DNA from 4 places in the Chryseobacterium metallicongregator genome. Region 4 is predicted to be linked to each of the others. Evidence: riboswitches for the same ligand, from Rfam matches in the RefSeq annotation. Region 4 holds a riboswitch; each other region holds the start of a gene.
The links. Region 4 has a riboswitch for S-adenosylmethionine ahead of REB14_RS14545 (SusC/RagA family TonB-linked outer membrane protein). Riboswitches for the same ligand answer to the same signal wherever they lie in the genome.

Region 1 (5,288 bases), on a different contig from region 4:
TTTTATCCAAATTGACAATAAAGAACTTATGAACACGTACAAACCTCTCAGAAAGCTGAATTTCCATTGATTTAAGTGTATCCAGAACAATAAATTCCTCATTTTCCGTCCGGATATTGACATAGTCTTTGATACTTTCAACGTACAAAATCTCATTAAAATCAATACGATGTCTTTGCCCTGAGGATTTCACAAAGAAATATGTATTTTCCCCCCTGAGGAAAAGAAAACCGTTAAGACTTTATGCTATTTGTCAACTACTGCACAATCTTCCCTCGAGAGACGGCTCCGCTTCCATCAAAGGTAGAGCAAGTTTTGATGCGGGTGTATAAATGAGTTTTGTGGAAAAAGCCCTGCAGGTCAATCTTTCAGTGAGTGATATTTTTAAACAATCCGGATTGAAGGCTGATATGTATTTTACAGATAATACACAATCATTCAACAACTATTGGGATGCACGAAGAATGACACTCAGCATCACCTACAATTTTGGGAATCAAAAAGTAAAATCGAATAAAAGAGCTATCAATTTTGAAGAAAAAGATCGAGCACAATAACTGCAAAAAACTAAACTCAGGGAATTTTTCCTGAGAGACCATCAACATATATAAAAAAACAGAGCGTATAACTCTGTTTTTTTATTTAAGTAACTAATATTTAGAACCTGAATTCAATTCTTGCAAACAAGAATCTTCCTCCTATACCGTACTGGGACACCTGTCTGGAATACACAAATTGATTATCAGCGGTTAATGAGCTTATATTGGGACTCTTAGAAGGCAGAATATTCAGAATGTTATTGCTCCCGATGGTTGCTGAAATATTTTTATTAAAATCATATCCTACAGATAAATCTGTTATCAAACGGTTATTAAGGACGAAATGCTCTGTACTTCCCGTTACTCCATCAAAATTAGCATCTAAAACATCTGCATCTGTCACTTTACCAAAGAATGAATTACGCAGCAGGAAAGTAAAACCGGAAACTCTTAACGTATTGGATAAGGTAGCTTTTACACGCGGTACAGCTTCTTCAAAATACACTCTATTAGGCTCTGAGAAATAATTATCGATCTGACTTACCAATTTAGGTGATACATGGATATCTCCAATTCTTTTGGTCTGATTAAGGTTAAGTCCAAAATTATTTTCCAAAGAAACTCCTGATGAAATCTTTGAATTCTGAGAAATTGTAATATCCAAACCTTTTGTCTGAGAGTCCACCGCATTGGCAAAAAAGTTGGCAGCGCTAGCTCTTGCCAGATCAAACGCATCCTGAAGAACGGCCTGATCAGAACCTGGAGTAAAATTACCATTAGGACGGAAGAAAAGATCAGTCAGCACTACTCTGTCTTTAATCTTTATTAAATAAGCATCAGCAGTGAAAGTAAGGCTTAATGCCGGAATCTTCCAGGTAATTCCTGTGCTGTAAGATTGTGAAGTTTCCTGTTTCAGTTTTGGAATCCCCAATGCTTGTGCTGCTTCAGAATTATTTCTAAAAGTACCAACCTGTGTAGTTTTTCCCTGCTGAATCAACGTAGATGTAGAGCTATAATAGATTTGAGCTAATGAAGGAGCTCTAAATCCTGTAGAAACAGCACCTCTCCAGTTCAGATTAGAAGCCAGCTTTACATTGGTTGCCAGTTTATAATTGAATGTAGATCCGAAGTCTGAATAATTCTCATATCGTAACGCCCCTTCCAGCAGCCAGCCGTCGGTAACTTCCAGCTCTGCATCAGCATAAGCAGCAATACTGTTTCTATTTCCTGAAACGGCATTTTCCGGACTAAAGCCTGGAAAAACCTGTGCTCCGGCTGGCCTTATAGATCCGAAGAAGTCGGTTACTTTTTCATTTTCAGGAGTTTTAGCAGTTACTAAACGCCCATAGATATCGTAAGAAGCGTAAGAATTTTCTTTTCCTGCATTCACTTTATAATTTTCGTGTCGGTATTCAGCTCCGAATGCAACATTTAATCCTTTCAGCACATCATACTTTTTGGAGAAATCAAGGTTGACAGTATTTTGTGAAAACTCAGATCCTCCGGCATCAAAAGTTCTTGGAGATCCGTCTGTAAGCGATGTATTAAATGTATTTACAACCCCAAAACCAAAGGTATTTTTCCCAAATGTATTACTGAAATCCACATTCCAGCCATTCCATTTTCCTTTAATTCCGGCAGCAAGAGAATAATCATTTACAGTTGCTTCAATCTGAGGGAGATATCCATTGGGAGTCACTGCATTGATATTTCTTTCAGTATTCGGCAGCCTGTAAAATCCTCCGGCATTTCCAAGACGGTAACTATAACCACCAAATGAGTAGAATTTCCAATCATCATTCACAGGAATTTCAGAGTTGAAAAATAGCTGCCCGGCTTGTAATTTAGACTGTCCGGCTCTCAAACTGAAATCTTTTCTCTCTAATCCTCTGTAATTAAGCTCCTGGGATGTAAAATCTTTACCTAATAATTTTTGAAGATCGGAAATGCTGTTGGCTCCTGAAATTTGAGATTGAAAATCAGTTCCGAAATAATTTACCTTGGCTGCATATTGTTTAATGGTACTAATAATCTGTTGAGTGTTTGACGTATTCGTAATATTTTTATACAAACCATCGATATTAATACCATCCTGCAATGCTCTGTAATTAATTGCATTATAAGCATTGAAAATATCACCTTCTCTTACTCCGGCTCTGGAATAGGGATCACGATATTGTGTAGAACCTGTAATATTAATAAATCCTGTTTTTCCTATTTTAGCTCCATAATTGAGATCTACGGAAATAGTCTGTCCATCTACTCCACCGGAGAAATTATTGGCAACGGAGGAAGCGTATCCACCTAAAAATACCTGTCCCGAAAGTCCCAGCCTTTTTTTCAACCCAAGGTTAACGACTCCTGCAATGGCATCAGAACCATATTGAGCGGAAGCACCGTCTCTTAAAACCTCAATTTTTTCTAAAGCAAATGCCGGAATAGCATTTAGATCAGTTCCTACAGATCCTCTTCCCGGTGTAAGGGTAACATTAATCAATGAAGACTGATATCTTCTTTTTCCATTGAGTAAAACCAAAACCTGATCCGGGCCCAACCCTCTTAAAAGAGCAGGATCTACAAAATCAGTTCCATCATTAACGGTGTGTGAGGTGGATGAAAACGAAGGGACAATATAATTTAAAGCCTGACTGATATTGTTAGTGGGGCTTTGTTTTAAAATTTTTGATATGTTAATAATATCTACCGGAACAGGCGTATCTGTCAGTGATCTTCCTGAGCCTCTTGAACCAAGGATGACTACATCATCTATTTTTTTTGATTGTAAAGTATCCGTCTGGGCGTAGTAAAATGTAGAAATAAGCGCAATAGAAGGAACAAATATTTTTGTTTTGAAATTATGCATGTTGTTTGTTGTTACTTTTTGTTATTAAAAAATTGTTTTTGAGCAATACAAATCCTGTAACCCTAAAATGTAAGGTTACCATTGATGTTCGGAATGTTTGTATTATTTTTTAGAAATAGAAAATGCTAGCAGCAACAACACATGCGCATATAGAAATGGCATGAAAACATATCAGAATAATGAAGACTCACTTCATGATCTGAAGAATAAAAAATTACTGATGGAATGTGATTTCCCTTGTCTTTAAACATTGATTTTAACTTTAAAACAAAAATTCAAGATGGGGATAATGATAGAATGATAAACATTTTTTCCGGAAGATCCGGCTTATCGATTGCAGCACCTTGCTTGTTTTTGCAGGTTGCTATCCCATCTAGAGATTCTTGATAATTACCTGGCAAAGATATAATTATTTCATAAATAAAAAAAAAATTCAGCCTAAATTTTCGATTTTCAACATTTTACCGTAACAAATTCTGTTTTTCAGCGTCTAACCGGATATCATTAAAACATTATGAAAAAAACGATTTTCGCTTTATCACTGGTAAGTTCTGTTTTTGTTTTCTCACAAGAAAAGAATACTACGGGTGCTAAAGAAAAACAAATAGAAGGTGTAGTCATCACCAAAACTAAAAAAGCCGTTGAGCAAAAGGCAGACCGTACCATTTTTGACTTTTCTGAACAACCTCAGCTGAATAACGGAAACGTTCTGGAAGGAATTAAAAAACTTCCTGGACTTGTTTCTACCGATATCGCGGGGATGATGTATCAGGGGAAAATGCTGGAAGTGTATCTTAACGGAAGACCCCTGAATATTACGTCCAATGAATTGAACTCTTTCCTTGAAGGAATGCCTGCCAATTCTGTAGAAAGAATTGAAGTAATTACCCAGCCCGGTGCTGAGTTTCCGGCTACTTCCGGAGGTGCCATCATGAACATCATCACTAATAAAAATGCCAACAAATATTTAACTGCTACGTATTCAGGAAATTATTCTTTCACGAATTATGATAAATACAGAAACAGGACAACCAATTCTGTTAATTTAAATGCAAGGAATAAATATTTCGGATGGCAGCTGAACGTAGGTCAAAACTACCGTGAAAGTATGCTGAATGGTCAACAAGATGAACTTTTGAGCAGCCATACCGATAGATACGCACGTGGATATTTTGCAAAATCCGGATTGACTTTTGATTTGGGGCAGGACAGATTATTATTAAACTACGATATTTATCACAATAATAATGACAACTATACTTTAAGTAATGGTCATGGTGATTTGCCTTTCCAGAATAATCCAAAAGATTTAAGGGAAGCTTTTTATACATCTTCAGATGTTGCCCATACCAATAGTCTCAGACAGGAAGCAGTTGTAACCTATCAGAAACGTTTTGCAGATAAATCTCAAAAATTAGACTTCCAGTTTGGCTATACAAGATCAGACAGTAAATTTTCTCAAGACAATTTCTTTCAGGATGGTACATTTGCAGCCGCTCCAAACCTACCAATCAACAGTCCTACCAATGGTTTAAAAGATATTCTGAACAATAAATCTGTAATGAATATTGCCAACTTCAAAGTAGATTATGCCCAACCTATCAAACTTCTTGATGGTGGAAAGGTAAGTTTTGGAGGATTATATGAAAGACAGGATTATGATACAGAAAGTTTTGGACTGACTAACTTAGAGTATCAAAGACAAACCGCTTCTACCTATTTGGAGTTTCAGGCTAAACTGAAAAAGTTTGACTTCACATTGGGTTCCCGTGCTGAAAACTATGATATTTCCGGGGTAACAAGATATTTTGATAAAGATGCGAAACTGGTGGAGGCTAATTTGATTCCTTTCAATAAGTTTAAATTTTTCCCGAATGCAAGCGTAC
Region 2 (5,288 bases), 170 kb from region 4:
CGGGTTCTGAAATTCGGCATCTTTTCCAGTAAACGGTGGTCAACAATCTCAACGGCAAACATAGGAATCAAACCGACAATACTTCTTAATTTTAAAGAAACACTGTCTCCATTTCCAAGCTGTAGTACATCATAGAAAAATCCGTCTTCTTCATTCCAAAGTCCTTTTGTGCCTTCGCCCAGATTTTCCATAGCTTCGGCAATATAAAGATAATGCTCAAAAAACTTGATGGCCATATCTTCATATACCTGATAGTATTGGGCAAGCTCCATTGCAATACGCATCATATTCAGTGCGTACATGGCCATCCAGCTTGTTCCGTCTGCCTGTTCAAGATGCTGACCGTCCTTTAATTCCATATTCCGGTCAAAGGCTCCGATATTGTCGAGACCAAGAAACCCTCCGCCAAAGATATTTTTCCCGTTCTTATCCTTTCGGTTCACCCACCACGTGAAATTAAGAAGCAGTTTCTGGAATACTTTCTCTAAAAATAGTAAATCTGGCTTTCCATTAGTTTTTTCATCAATTTTGAAAACACGGAAGCATGACCAGGCGTGTACTGGCGGATTTACATCACTCATATTCCATTCATAGGCTGGAAGCTGTCCGTTGGGATGCATGTACCATTCCTTAGTAAGGAGCAAAAGCTGTCCCTTGGCAAATTCTGCATCGATGATCGAAAAAGGAACACAGTGAAATGCCAGATCCCACGTAGCATACCATGGATACTCCCATTTATCGGGCATGGAAATAATATCCTTATTGTGGAGATGATTCCATTCTGTATTTCTTACATAGTCGTTGAAATTTCTTGGGGCTTCAAAGTTGGGATCACCTTTCAGCCATTTTCCGATATTGTAATGGTAGAACTGTTTGTTCCAGAGAAGTCCGGCAAAAGCCTGTCTCTGCACATTTCTTTCATCTTCGTTGACAGTGTCATTCTGAATTTCTTTATAAAACTCTTCAGCTTCAGCCTCTCGTATATTGAATATTTCATCAAAATTTTCAAAAGGTTCATCAGCTTCATCCGGACATAATCTGAATTCAAAAACTTTGGATTCCCCGGCTTCAATCATTTCATCGATCAGAAAAGAAGCTTTTGTTCCCTTTTTTTCAGGATTTACCGTATTCGTTTGATGGATAATAAAATTATTGATTCCATCTTTGAAATAAGTGTTTTCAGCTGCAGGAGCTCCGTAAAGCTTAGAATTATTGGTTTCGTTATCACAAAATACGCTTTGTGTATTGGTATTTCGGGAATAAAGTTTTTTAATCGAAATACTGTCATGGCCAATGTTGATACTTCCGTCATGAGAAGCATTGATTTCTGCTTTATAGGTGTTGTATCCCCATTTCCAGTTGTTTCTGAACCAAACAGTAGGCGCTACCATAATAGGTGCTTTATGCTGACTTCGGTTACAGACCGTTACTCTGGCAAGAATATCATTGTGATCGGCTTTACAGTATTCTATGAAAATATCAAAATATTCATCATTATCGAAAATTCCTGTATCGAAAATCTCATATTCCGGTTCCTTTTTACTGCGTCTCCCGTTTTCTGCAACAAGGTCATCGTAAGGAAATTCATTAATTGGATATTTATACACCATTTTCATATAACTATGAGTAGGTGTATTATCCAGATAATAAAAGATTTCTTTGATGTCTTCCCCATGATTTCCCTGAGGGTTGCTCAATCCAAAGAATCTTTCCTTTACCATTTTGTCTTTCTTGTTCCAAAACGAAAAAGCAAAACATAAAAGCTGTTTTACATCAGAAATTCCGGCAATACCTTCTTCACCCCATCGGTAGGCATAGCTTTCTGCATTATTATGATTGGTAAAATTCCAGGCATTCCCGTTCGGGCTATAATCTTCGCGTACATTTCCCCACTGCCGGTTGCTTACATAAGGTCCCCAGTTTTTCCATTTGGTATCTTGTAATCTATCTTTTTCGGCGGTCATATCTCATCATTTTTCCATACGAAGTTAGTTTTTTTGAGAAGTAATTCCAATTTTTTTCATCTGAATAATTATTAATATTGTCTTGAAATACTTGTATTTAAAGGCTTTTTTAAATATTAAAATAATTTTTTTTTGAAATTAAAAGAAAAGAACTACCTTTGCATCATTCGTTCATTCAAATATTGAAAATGTTATCAAGAAAGGTTGAGGGATTAGACCCTATGAAACCTTAGCAACCCTTTGTGCAAGCAAAGAAGGTGCTACGTTCTACCAAATAATTTTGGACAGATAACTTACTGAAGTTCTTTTCAGCCATTTCCTGTGGCATTTTCAATTGTATTAAAATTTAATAGAATTGAAAACAGAACTAAACTATATTAATCTTACGTATCAAACTTATTCCCAAAAGGAATACTATATCTCATTAAGCTATCAGCTTTTTGGGAAAGATCTGTTTACAGCTCCAATCATTTTAATCAACCATGCTCTTACCGGAAATTCAAATGTATCCGGAGAAAAAGGTTGGTGGAAACAGCTGGTAGGAGAAAATCAGATTGTTGATACTGATCAATATACTGTTCTGTGCTTCAATATACCAGGAAACGGATACGACGATTTTTTAATTGAAGATAATGAAGACTTCACACCTTCAGATATCGCAGCGATATTTCTGAAAGGGCTTGAAGCTTTACATATCAAAAATTTATATGCCATTATCGGAGGTTCTCTGGGAGGAGGGATTGCCTGGGAAATGCTTGCCAAGCAGCCGGATCTCACAGAAATATTTATTCCTATTGCCTGTGATTACAGAACACACGATTGGCTTCATGCACAATGTCTGGTTCAGAAATTTTTATTGAATGATAAAGAAGAACCATTACAGAAAGCGAGAATTCATGCCATGTTGTGTTACAGAACGCCACAGTCACTCAATGACAGATTTCAAAACCAATATAACCAGGAAAAAAAACGCCTGGAATCAGAAGACTGGTTGGTTTATCATGGTAATGCACTAAACGAAAGGTTTAGTTTAAAAAGTTACAAGCTGATGAACCACCTCTTAATGAATATCAACGTTGCTGAAGAAGCACTGGAGAACATACAGGCACGAATGCACATGATCTCCGTAGATACAGACTTATTCTTCCCGGCTTCAGAAATCCGAATGTGTTTTGAAAACTTAAAAGAGAAAAATAAGGATGTTTCTTATCACGAGATCCAATCTATACACGGGCATGATGCCTTCCTAATGGAATATCAACAATTAAATAATATCATAAAAAACATTTTACAGAAGTAATGAAAAATGCTAACGAAATAAAATTTTTAAAGAACAGATCAATCGTCAAATTTGAAGGAGAGGATTTCCTTGGAGAAATCGGGATTGACGGACGTATTTTTAAAGCGCTTACTTTAGCACGCATCAGTGTTGGCGTAATTTCTCAACAGGCTATAGAAAACGGAATTTCTATTCTGGTTCATGAAAATGATGCAGAGAAAGCGGTTGCTTGTCTTATTGATGAATTTGAAGCAGAAAGAAAATCTGGAAAAGTTTCCCAAATTTATAGTATCAATAATGTTTCTGTGATTGGTTTTGTTGCAGAAGATTTCAATAAAGTCTTTGCAGAACTGGCACGAAATAATGTTTTCCCATTGCTTTTGAATCAGGTAGCAGGAGAAAACAGAGTGAACATCGTAGTAACATCTTCACAGGATGAAAAAACAAGAAACATCATAGAATCTGAAATTTTCAAAAAGCCGAAGACCGTTCATCTGGCCATCATTGGTCACGGAAATGTAGGAAAGACATTGATACAACAGGTTTTGGAATCTGCAGAAGAAATTAAAAAACGAAAAAAAATAGACCTTAAAGTAGTTGCAGTAGCCAACTCTAAGAAAATTGCTTTCAACAAAAAAGGTTTCGACGCCAATTGGAGTGATGAGGTTTTAACAGCAGAACATCCATCGAATGTAGAAGAACTAATCAACTTCTCTAATGAAAACCAACTGGAAAATCTGATCGTTGTGGATAATACTGCAAGCAAAGATTTTGTGAAAAATTATCATGCTTTGGCAGAAAACGGATTCGATCTGGTGTCTTCCAACAAGATTTTCAATACCCTTCCAATAGAAGAATACAGAAAACTAAGATATACGTTGAGTAAAAACAACAGACGTTATTTGTATGAAACCAATGTGGGAGCAGGATTACCGTTAATTGATACCATCAAATTATTACACCTTTCAGGAGAAAATATCACAAGAATCAAAGGAGTGTTCTCCGGAACATTGAGCTATGTTTTCAATAATTTTTCTTTGAGGAACGATAAATTCTCAACCATCATCAACGAAGCTTTGGAAAAAGGATATACAGAACCGGATCCGAGAGAAGATTTATCAGGAAATGATGTAGCAAGAAAATTATTAATTCTGGCAAGAGAATTAGACCTTATCAACGAATTCGGAGATATCAATATTCAAAATCTTGTTCCGGAAAGCTTACTTGAAGTTTCAAAATCAGAATTTCTTTCAAGACTGGAAGAGCTGGACGAAGAATACCAGAAAATAAAAGAAAATCAGGAGCCCGGACATGTATTGAGATATGTAGGTGATCTACACGGTGACTTACAGAAAGATAAAGGCGAGCTGGATGTGAAACTGATTTCTGTTCCTGCAACTTCCGCACTAGGACAGCTGAAAGGCTCAGACTCAATCTTTGAAATCTACACAGAAAGTTATGGAGAGAATCCAATCGTGATTATGGGAGCCGGAGCTGGTGCACAGGTTACAGCAAGAGGTGTATTCGGGGATATTTTAAGAGTAAGTGAAACGAAATAAATTAATGTAACAATCTACCAATCTGGCAGTGTAACCATTACTGCAATTGTCATTCTGAGCATAGCGAAGAATCTAATGGTTACCCTGCTGAATTGACAAATTAAAACTATATGGAAAATTTTGAAACATCAGCAATAAGAACCCAAACGGAAAGAAGCCAGTTTGATGAGCATTCTACACCGCTATATCTTACTTCCAGTTTTATATTTCAGGATGCGGAAGATATGAGAGCAAGCTTTGCAGAAGAAAAACCTAAAAACTTATACAGCCGTTTCTCTAATCCAAACGTAACCGAATTTACAGATAAGATCGCTAAAATGGAAGGAGCAGAAGCAGGATATGCCTTTGCAACAGGAATGGCAGCCATCTATTCTACATTTGCTGCATTACTGAATGCCGGAGATCATATCGTAAGCTGCCAGTCAGTATTCGGATCTACTCATACTTTGTTTACCAAATATTTCCCGAAATGGAATATTGAAACCT
Region 3 (5,288 bases), on a different contig from region 4:
ACAGGAATAAAGAATGTGGTTGTATTAGCCAATTACACGACTTCAGCACAGAATGTCGTCCCTTATTTCCCTTACACAGGTCAATGGCAGAATCTGATGGACAACAGTATTTCGAATATAGCTTCCACAACAACTCCAATCACTTTACAACCGGGAGAATTCAGGATCTTTGGAAATTATGCTGGTGCTTTATCAACCGAAGATACCAATGCAGCCAACAAATTATCCCTTCAGATTGCAGATAATCCGGTTCGAAACGGAATCGCTCAACTCGTTTTCAGTAAAGCAAAAAACGGAGAGATCCTGATTTTTGATATGACGGGTAAAAAATTGGATTCATTCAAACTGGATAAAGAGAATGGAAATTATAATATGAAGGTTAATTATCCGGCGGGAACTTATCTGTTACAGTTGAAATCAGATACAGGAATAGCCATTCAAAAGATGATGATTAAATAAAATAACTTATGAAGTTGTTGATTTTTAATATATTGAGCCATTAAGAGCTATTTAAGAAATAAAGTATTGTTAAGATGAATCATTCTGATTTTTAAGCTCAAAGCGGAGCTGATCTTAATACTCTTATCACCTTAATATCATCTTAATGTTTCAAAAATAAAACTTTAAACAATTTCTATAAAATAATGAAAGGCAGATTTGCAGTACAGCAGATCTGCTTTTTTGTACATTTAAAAAAATAGTCTACTTTTGCAGTAGATTTATCAAGAAAGGTGGAGGGATTTGGCCCGGTGAAACCTTAGCAACCTACACGTTTCCAGAAGTGTAAAGGTGCTAATTCCAACCCTTTGGGGGAGATAAGTGAAGTCAATACTCTATATGAATTCCATTTCTTGAAGTCTTGTGTATCTGCGGAAAGATCCGTCAGATTCGTATTATTAATTGGCAAGAACAAAATGAAAAAATTAAGCACAGCTGTATTATTGCTTGGAGCAATTCTGGTCGCTGCTCAGGAAAGTGAGGAAAAAGGAAAACAGATCGAAGATATTATCATCGTTGGAAACCGTAACGTCAAAAGAACAAAACTGGAGACGCCGGTTCCTGTAGATGTAATTAATATCGATAAAATCCAGAGAAGCACTCCGCAAATGACGGCTCAGGATCTCCTGAACTACGTGATTCCATCGTTCAATGCAGTGAGGCAGTCTGCTTCTGATGGGACAGAACATATTGACCCTGTTACTTTTAGAGGTATGGGACCCGATCAGGTTCTGGTTTTGCTTAACGGAAAAAGAAGACATTCCACATCATTAGTCAATTATCAGAATACGGTAGGAAATGGCTCTGTAGGAACAGATTTGAGTACCATTCCCGTAATTGCAATTGATAGAATAGAAGTATTAAGAGATGGAGCTGCTGCACAATATGGTTCTGATGCCATTGCAGGAGTTATCAATATAATTCTTAAGAAAAATACCGGAGCTTCAGCAAGTCTTACCTATGGGTTAACCGGAAGAAATGATGGTGATACTTACCAGGCAGGAGTTAATTATGGAGCCTCATTAGGAAAGAAAGAAGGCTATATTAATCTTTCATTACAGCTAAGTCACAGAGGAAAAACCACAAGAACGCAAAATCATGACCTGGATATTTTCGGAGATAATTTTGCCTATGAATTTGCTGGGGACGCAGAAGCCATAAAAGCTGCCAGAGCCGCAGATGATGCAGAAATTGCAAAAAGAGGATTAACACGTGACGATTTTAATTTTCAGATCGGAGATGCCCAGATCAGACAGGGACAGCTGTTTTTCAATTCAGAATATCCTTTTAACGATAACTTTAAACTGTATTCTTTTGGCGGTTTCAGCATCAAAGAAGGAAATGGCTTTGGTTTCAGAAGACTTCCGAGCGAAAAATCTAATGTAGTTTCGTCCATTTACCCGAACGGATTTCAGGCAACTCTGGCCTCCCAGGTATACGATGTTTCTTATGCTGTAGGAGCAAAATATAATGTCAATGACTGGTTTTTTGATCTTAGTAATACCTTTGGAAGCAATACCTTCAATTATAATGTAAACAATACGAATAACGCTTCTTTGGGAGCAAAATCTCCAACCCGTTTTTATGCCGGAGCGCATAGCTTTCTTCAAAATACCATTAATCTTGATATTTCCAAAAATATAAACCGTTTCAATATCGCATTTGGAGGAGAATTCAGATTTGAACAATACCAGATCAAGGCAGGTGATGAAGCTTCCTATACCCAATATGACATCAATGGAAACGTAGCCACTGAAGGATCAACAGTGCTTGGTGCGGGAGGATCTCAATCCTTTATCGGGTTTTCTCCAAATAATGCATTGAAGAAAGACAGACATTCCACCGCAGTGTATGCAGATGTTTCCTATGATTTAGATAAAAAATTGAATATTGATGCAGCAGCAAGATTTGAAAATTATTCAGACTTCGGAAATACACTGAATGGAAAACTTGCTGTACGATATGAATTTGTAAAGAATTATGCGGTAAGAGCAGCAGTGGGAACAGGATTCAGAGCACCATCATTGCAACAGCAGTATTTTAATAACTCTTATGCTGATATTTCTACTTCAGGCGAGAAGATTGTTACAAAGGGAATCTTTAGCAATGATAGCAAAGCCGCTGAAATTCTTGGATTTGATAAACTAAAACAGGAAACCTCTGTTAATGCAAGTGCAGGATTTACTTTAAGGCCTTTAAACAATTTGACAATCACCATAGATGGATACTGGATTAAAGTAAAAGACAGAATTGTGATCACCAGCAATATTACTGATGAAAGATTAGATCAGTTTAAGGTAGAAAGCGGAAGATTTTTTGCGAATGCTATTGATACCGAAACAAAAGGAGTTGATGTTGTAGTAACCTATGACTGGATTCTTGGCAATGGAAAATTAAATATCAATCTTGCCGGAAACTATACGGAAACCAAAATTACAGATTTCCACTTTCCGGAAAATTTAGGAACTCCGCAGAACCAGTTTTTTGGTCCGGATCAGATCAACATCATTGAAACTCTTTCTCCCAAAACAAAAGCTTCATTAGGATTAAATTATGGAATCGGGAAGTTCAATTTTCTCGTAAGAAATACCTATTTTGGTAAAGTAATAAGAGATGGCTATCCGTTTGGAGACGTGCAGGAGTTCTCACCAAAGGTCGTTACCGACATCAGTGTTGGATATGATATTACAAAAAGTATCAACTTTACAATAGGAGCCAACAATGTATTTGATGTCTTCCCGGATCGCCAGATTTATAGAAATTCATATTATGGAGTATTCAAATATGCACCGGTTCAGATGGGAACACTGGGGAATTATTTCTTCGGAAGGCTTAATTTTAATTTTTAATCAGTAAATGAGTACTACCTCACATCAGATTGGCTGGAAAACAGCAGCAGCCATCGTAGTTTCCAATATGATCGGAACAGGGATTTTTACAACCCTGGGATTTCAGTTATCCGATATTACCAATACCTACAGTATTTTCCTGCTATGGAGTATAGGAGGGGTTCTCGCTTTGTTCGGGGCTTTCTGTTATGCAGAATTGGGGTCACATTTTAAAGGAAACGGAGGAGATTTTATTTATCTCACAGAAACCTATCATCCGATATTTGGATACTTGATAAGCTGGATTTCACTCATTATTGGATTTTCTTCTCCGGTTGCGCTGGCTGCATTGGCCATGTCAAAATACCTTTCTGTATTTGATTATTCTTTTGGAAATGGCTTTGCGATTGCAGCTATTTTCCTGGTGGCGATTGCATTATCGTTCAGCCTGAAAACATCCAGCAGATTTCATAACTTTTTTACATTCATTAAGATAGCCTTTATTATTGTACTGGTTATTCTTGGGGTAGGAATTTCAGATTCACCAAAGATAGGCAACAGTCTCAATTTCAGTGACAGCTGGCAGAATGAGATCATACTTCCTGCATTTGCTACCTCTCTGGTATTTGTAACTTATTCCTACACAGGCTGGAATTCAGCTTCCTATATCGCAGGAGAAATAAAAGATGTTCAGAAAAACCTTCCCAAATCACTCATCATCGGAACCGTTTTCGTGACGGTAAGCTATATTCTGGTAAATTATATTATGCTGAAACACGCTCCTGTAAGTCAGTTGGCAGGAAAAGAAGATGTAATGGGAGAAGCTGCAGTAAATATGCTGGGACCGGCTTTTGGAAAAATCGTTAATGTTTTTATCGCCCTGCAGCTTATTGCAACAATTAGTGGTTATCTGTGGGTAGGATCAAGATTAACGCAGGCTTTTGCAAAACATACACATATTTGGAAGCCATTATCTGTGGGTAATGAAAAAGGAATTCCGGTAAGAGCTATTTTCGCTCATGCTGTCATTGCAGCTGTTATTATTTTGACAGGAAGTTTTAAAGAAATTTTTGTCTATACAGCCTTTATTTTGCAGCTTTTTGCAAGTCTGGCTATTTCTACCGTATTCTTCCTTAAGAAAAAAGACAGGAAAATCTTTAAGTCGAATGCGTTCCACATTTTTCCGGCAGTTTTTTTACTGTTCAGCTTTTATATTCTCTATTTTACATTCATTCATAATCCTAAAGAAAGCTTGATAGGATTGGGAATTATCGCCGTAGGAATTATTTTATATGTGATAGACAGAAGGCTTTCTAAAGGAGCTCAGACTAAATCTTAATGATGCAGAAAGGGGAATATACAGAATGGTAAATCTGTCTTTTTGTGGTTTTGCATCCTTTATCCCTAATGCTCAAAAATTTATGATGATTCGGAATTTTAATTTTGAATTAATAATCCTTATCTTTGCACCCACAAAATTTCTACAATGTCTAAATCATTAATTCCAAAATTAGAAGCTATAAAACAAAGATATAATGAGGTTGCAGACCTTATTATACAGCCTGATGTCATTTCAGACCAAAAAAGATATTCTTCTTTGAACAAAGAATATAGTGATTTGGGAAAAATTGTAAGAGTTTACGATCAGTACAAAGGCGCTTTGGATAGTATTGCAGAATCTGAAGAAATCATTGCAGATGGTTCAGACAGAGACCTGGTAGATCTGGCTAAAGAAGAAAAACTGGAAGCTCAGGCTAAAATTCCTGGTCTTGAAGAAGAACTGAAAGTATTACTGATCCCTAAAGATCCTGCAGATGACAAAAACGTTATCGTGGAATTACGTGCAGGTACAGGTGGTGATGAGGCTGCTATCTTTGTGGAAGATGTGTACAGAATGTATACCATGTATTTCAAAACAAAAGGATGGAGACATGAAGTGACAGATTCTAACGAAGCTGCAAA
Region 4 (5,288 bases):
TTGATCTTTAATCGGGTATTATATCTTTTATATCCCGATTCAATTGCCATTCCTTTATCATCCAGATACCCCAGAGAGAAGAAATAATTACTTTTCTCACTTCCTCCGCTGATATCAAGATCCACCTGATTTCTTGAAGCCACTCTCTGCAAGATATCTCTCCAGTCATCATTCCAAAGTGGTGATGCGCCAGGTAATAGTTTTCCATCTGTACCTACCGGTTTTGGATAAGTTGTCCCATATGGATTAATCCCCAGTGAAGAAACAAGGTTGTCTGTTGCCATCTGAGCTGCCTGCTGAGAAGAAACTTTTCCGGATTGATATCCATTTCTCAATGCTTCCCAGTACAGTTGAAAATACTGATCTGTATTTACCTGTTCATAATCTTTTACGGCTCTTCCGGAGAATCCCTGACTGATATTAAAATTAACTCTGGCCTCTCCTTTTTTACCTGATTTTGTAGTAATGATAATAATTCCGTTTGCTCCCCTTGAACCATACAAAGCACTTGCTGTAGCATCTTTCAAAACACTGATTGATTCAATATCGCTTGGGCTGATAGAGTTCAGGTTTCCATCGAAAGGAATTCCGTCTACAACGTATAAAGGATCACTGGAAGCACTGATTGAGCCAATTCCTCTGATTCTGATAGTAGAAACAGCACCTGGCTGGCCTGATGCACTGGTAGTCTGAATCCCTGCAACCTGTCCTTCTAATGCTTTCGTAATATTCGTTACAGGTCTGTTATTGATTTTATCACTGGAAATTGTAGCTACGGAACCGGTATAGCTGTTTCTTTTCGCTTTTCCGTAAGCTACCACTACTACTTCATCAATCTCTTTTTCATGAAGGCTATCTTTTTTCGGCTTGGAATTCTGTGCATTTACACTGATAATTCCCAGAAAAAAAGCAGCAACGGGAGGTATCCAAGCTTTAGAATTAAATAAATTTTTACTAATCATAATCAATTTTATTTATCATATATTAAAATTTAGCCCTTTGCAGAAAAGTCAGCAAAGGGCATCGATAAATACGATAAAACAAATGCTTATTTTTCCTTAAAAGGCTGAACGTAACACCTTGCCCAATGGGTAGGTTGTTAAGACTTCACAGGGTCAGTTCCCTCCATCTTTCTTTATAAGCCGATCGAAATATGTTTGCAAAGCTAAAAACTTTTAGTCTACAAAACAAGTAGACTTATTTATTTTTCATGATAAATTTTTAATAATTAACATAAAATTTTAATAAAACTCATTACAACAAGGAGTTGCAGTCGTTATCATTTATTCAAACATGACAAATATCATTATTAATAATTCAATGGAATAAATATTTGAGGAGACCTTAATTTTTGTATTATTAATTGAAAAAACTTTTTAATTTTATAGTATGAAAGTTTTGATCATCAACGGCCCTAACCTCAATCTGTTAGGCACAAGAGAACCGGAAATTTATGGAAATGTTTCCATGGAAAGTTATTTGGAAAATTTAAAATCCGAGTTTCAGTCTCATGAAATACAGTATTATCAGTCCAATATTGAGGGCGAGCTTATCAACAGACTTCAGGAGGATAATTTTGATGCAGTGGTGATTAACCCGGGAGCATTTACCCATTATTCTTATGCTATCGCTGATTGTTTGAAGAATATCCGCAAGCCAAAAGTAGAAGTACATATCAGCAATATATACAAAAGAGAAGAATTCCGCCAGAAATCTGTGACGGCAGCGAATACAGATGCTGTTTTATCCGGCTTTGGAATGGATGGGTACAGATTGGCTTTATTGAGCCTGAAGTAATTTCATAACTTAAATATTCCTACAGATTTCTACAGATAATTAAGGAAAGTAAGAAAATAATTGATGAAGATAAAGGATAAGATTTATTGTAAAATCATTGGGCCATATTCCGGACAATTAACGAAGAGAAAATCTTATATTATCGAAGAAATCAACGTTGAAAATATAAAAGTCTGGAATAATGAGGGAAAACTTAGGTGGTATTCAAAGTTGTATTTCAGTGCAGACAATGAACCGGAAATCATTTCTATTAACATAGATGATCCAATAGAAAATATTGAATCTGATGCCATAGAAGTAACTATTACCTTTTCCAACAAAGTAAAATACTGGATGACCTTCGCTACTCCAAAGTATTTAGATAAGATATTGGACGAAGAATCTTACTTTTCTTCAAAACATTTTATGATCATAAAACATTTAACTGAAGAATCAATCAAATCAACGGTCTTAAAACTTGATGAACAGAATGAGTTGATTGAAAACTGTAAAAAATATTAATAAAAAAGCCTCATCTGTGATGAGGCTTTTTATGTTATAGAGAACTATTAGATGGTCTGTTCCTGTAATTGAGGTCCTGAAGCAACTAATTTCTTACCTTCTTCAGTATCACAATACTGCTCAAAGTTTTTGATATATCTTGAAGCAAGATCTTTTGCTTTTTCTTCCCATTCTGAAGCGCTTTCATAGGTATCTCTAGGATCTAAAATACCTGTAGAAACGTTTGGCAATTCAGTAGGAATCTCAAGATTCATGATTGGAACCTGAGTTTTTGGAGCATTATCGATAGATCCGTCAATGATTGCATCAATGATTGCTCTTGTATCTTTCAGAGAAATTCTCTTTCCAGTACCATTCCAACCTGTATTTACCAAATATGCTTTAGCTCCGTGCTCTTGCATTTTACCGATCAATGTTTTAGAATACATTGTTGGGTGTAATGTAAGGAATGCTTCACCAAATGCAGGTGAGAAAGATGGCTGAGGTTCTGTAATTCCTCTTTCTGTTCCAGCTAGTTTTGATGTATAACCGCAAAGGAAGTGGTATTGAGCCTGATCTTCATTCAAGATGGAAACCGGAGGAAGTACTCCGAATGCATCTGCTGAAAGATAAACAATCTTCTTAGCATGACCTGCTTTAGAAGGCAATACAATTTTGTTGATATGATAAATTGGATAAGAAACTCTTGTATTCTCAGTGATTGATCCGTCTGTATAATCTGCTACTCCATTGTTCACAACAACGTTTTCAAGAAGTGCATCTCTTTTGATGGCAGCAAAGATATCCGGTTCTTTTTCTTCAGATAAGTCGATAACTTTAGCGTAGCATCCACCTTCATAGTTAAATACTCCGTTGTTATCCCAACCATGTTCGTCATCACCAATAAGATATCTTTTCGGATCTGCAGACAGAGTCGTTTTTCCTGTACCTGAAAGACCAAAAAATAAAGCTACATCACCTTTTTCTCCTACGTTAGCAGAACAGTGCATTGAAGCCATACCTTTTAATGGAAGGTAATAGTTCATCATGGCGAACATCCCTTTTTTCATTTCACCTCCGTACCATGTACCTCCGATGATCTGTAGTTTTTCAGTAAGGTTGAACATGATGAAGTTTTCAGAATTCAATCCTTGAGCTTCCCAGTTAGGGTTTATTGTTTTAGAACCGTTGATTACTGTGAAATCAGGCTCTCCAAAGTTTTCAAGCTCATAGTGAGAAGGGCGGATAAACATATTAGTAACAAAATGCGCCTGCCATGCTACTTCAACGATAAATCTTACTTTAAGTCTCGTATCTGCATTCGTTCCGCAGAATGTATCTACTACATAGATCTTTTTAGATTCAGCAAGCTGGTTCAGCACTAGTTCTTTACAAGAACCGAAAATTTCTGCAGTAGTAGGTAAGTTTACTTTACCATCCCAGAAAATTGTATCTCTTGTAACATCATCCTGAACAATATATCTGTCTTTAGGTGAACGACCTGTGAAAATTCCTGTTTTTACTGACACCGCGCCAGATTCCGTAAGTTCAGCTTTCTCAAATCCCTGATTTTCAGAAGAAACTTCAGCCTGGTATAATTCTTCATAAGAAGGATTATACACTACTTCATAGTTTCCTTTAATCCCCAATTTCTCTAAATCCTGGATGATTTTAGTGTTTTTCATTTTACTTATATTTTCTATTTCTTTATTGACTTCAACAAAAATAATATTAATTATTTGTTAAAGGTGGTTTAAATATACTGATATAAGTCAGAATGGCAAATAAAAAAACAGGATTGTAATAATCTGATTACAAGTCAATTATATTTTCCCATTCAAAAACCGAAGGAAAACCTTTCTCCCAAAAATAGTTCTTATAGCCCCCAAATTTGGCACTCATTACAAAATCTCCGCCCCATGCCCCTAAACTTTTGACAAAAGAAGGGCAATCTGAGAACAGTTTCTCTTTAACTGTGGAAATTTCAAGAAAATTAGCAATTTTATGTTCATGAACCATCATTAATTCAGAAAAATTTTCCAATTCATTACATAACAATATTTTTTTTGTAAGATCAGAAAATTCATTAACCAATTCCGGAGACTTCTTTTTTGACTTGTAAAAATTGATTCCTTCTCTGCTATCCTGTTTCTGATTTAAGTGAATAAAAATCAGTTCATTTTTAAAAGAAGGATTGAAATTAACCTTTTCATATTTTATTTCAGGTTTACTTTGGAAAAGAACGGCAGCCTTTTCTTTCGCCACCGCAATATCGTATCCACTGCCTCCTAAACTGATTGTATTAAGATAAAACGGGTCTATTCCGGCCCATTCTGCAAGATTATTCATCAGAGTAGAGCTGCTTCCAAGTCCGTAATCTGCCGGAAACTGAAGATTGGTTTTTAAATGATAAGTAAGATCAGTTTTGAATTTACTATTAGAAAGCTGCTGAACATTTTGTAATGTTTTGGTAATAAATTCAGCACTTGATGGAATATTGGTTTCCAGGATCTGCCAGGTTTTATAATCAATGACAGCCTTCAACCATAGTGTATTCTGATGATAGGCTTCCCAAAGAATAAGGGATTTTCCATCTTCTTTTTCTTCAAAGAAAAACTCTTGTCCCAGCTTGGTAGGTACCGCTAAGACAAGAGCTCCGTCTATTGCGAAATATTCTGAAGTAAGCATAAGCTTGCCCGGTGAAAATATCGCGCTCATATTTTTTGTTTAGATTGCAGAAGTAGCTTCTACTGATCCGTCAATTTTTTTGATCAATCCCTGAAGGGTTTTTCCTGGGCCTACTTCTACGAAATTAGAGGCACCGTCTTTAATCATATTCTGAACAGATTGTGTCCATTTTACAGGACCGGTAAGCTGAGCGATCAGGTTCTGTTTGATCTCATCAGGATTGGTTACCGCTGTTGTCGTGATATTCTGGTATACAGGAATGGTTGCTTTTCTGAATTTTGTTTTTTCGATAGCTGCGGCCAGTCTTTCTTGTGCAGGCTGCA

Region 1: it holds a riboswitch for S-adenosylmethionine, as region 4 does, so the genes downstream of both, REB14_RS12820 (TonB-dependent receptor plug domain-containing protein) here and REB14_RS14545 (SusC/RagA family TonB-linked outer membrane protein) in region 4, are expected to answer to the same signal.
Region 2: it holds a riboswitch for S-adenosylmethionine, as region 4 does, so the genes downstream of both, REB14_RS15375 (alpha/beta fold hydrolase) here and REB14_RS14545 (SusC/RagA family TonB-linked outer membrane protein) in region 4, are expected to answer to the same signal.
Region 3: it holds a riboswitch for S-adenosylmethionine, as region 4 does, so the genes downstream of both, REB14_RS13160 (TonB-dependent receptor plug domain-containing protein) here and REB14_RS14545 (SusC/RagA family TonB-linked outer membrane protein) in region 4, are expected to answer to the same signal.

Annotation. Positions count from the first base shown of each region.
Region 1 covers NZ_JAVIXS010000009.1:101,965-107,252, forward strand. Annotated here, with positions in the region: gene REB14_RS12810 (LytR/AlgR family response regulator transcription factor) at 1-193, opposite strand, end outside; gene REB14_RS12815 (outer membrane beta-barrel protein) at 342-557, shown strand; gene REB14_RS12820 (TonB-dependent receptor plug domain-containing protein) at 658-3,402, opposite strand; SAM-I-IV-variant riboswitch at 3,700-3,797, opposite strand; gene REB14_RS12825 (TonB-dependent receptor domain-containing protein) at 3,917-5,288, shown strand, end outside.
Region 2 covers NZ_JAVIXS010000014.1:401,496-406,783, forward strand. Annotated here, with positions in the region: gene REB14_RS15370 (MGH1-like glycoside hydrolase domain-containing protein) at 1-1,964, opposite strand, end outside; SAM riboswitch class I at 2,153-2,259, shown strand; gene REB14_RS15375 (alpha/beta fold hydrolase) at 2,320-3,264, shown strand; gene REB14_RS15380 (ACT domain-containing protein) at 3,264-4,802, shown strand; gene REB14_RS15385 (O-succinylhomoserine sulfhydrylase) at 4,913-5,288, shown strand, end outside.
Region 3 covers NZ_JAVIXS010000009.1:173,543-178,830, reverse strand. Annotated here, with positions in the region: gene REB14_RS13165 (alpha-amylase family glycosyl hydrolase) at 1-459, shown strand, start outside; SAM riboswitch class I at 717-822, shown strand; gene REB14_RS13160 (TonB-dependent receptor plug domain-containing protein) at 915-3,347, shown strand; gene REB14_RS13155 (APC family permease) at 3,355-4,665, shown strand; gene prfA (peptide chain release factor 1) at 4,813-5,288, shown strand, end outside.
Region 4 covers NZ_JAVIXS010000014.1:234,247-239,534, reverse strand. Annotated here, with positions in the region: gene REB14_RS14545 (SusC/RagA family TonB-linked outer membrane protein) at 1-962, opposite strand, end outside; SAM riboswitch class I at 1,046-1,144, opposite strand; gene REB14_RS14540 (type II 3-dehydroquinate dehydratase) at 1,390-1,797, shown strand; gene REB14_RS14535 (hypothetical protein) at 1,861-2,298, shown strand; gene pckA (phosphoenolpyruvate carboxykinase (ATP)) at 2,346-3,962, opposite strand; gene REB14_RS14525 (GYDIA family GHMP kinase) at 4,090-4,995, opposite strand; gene fabD (ACP S-malonyltransferase) at 5,005-5,288, opposite strand, start outside.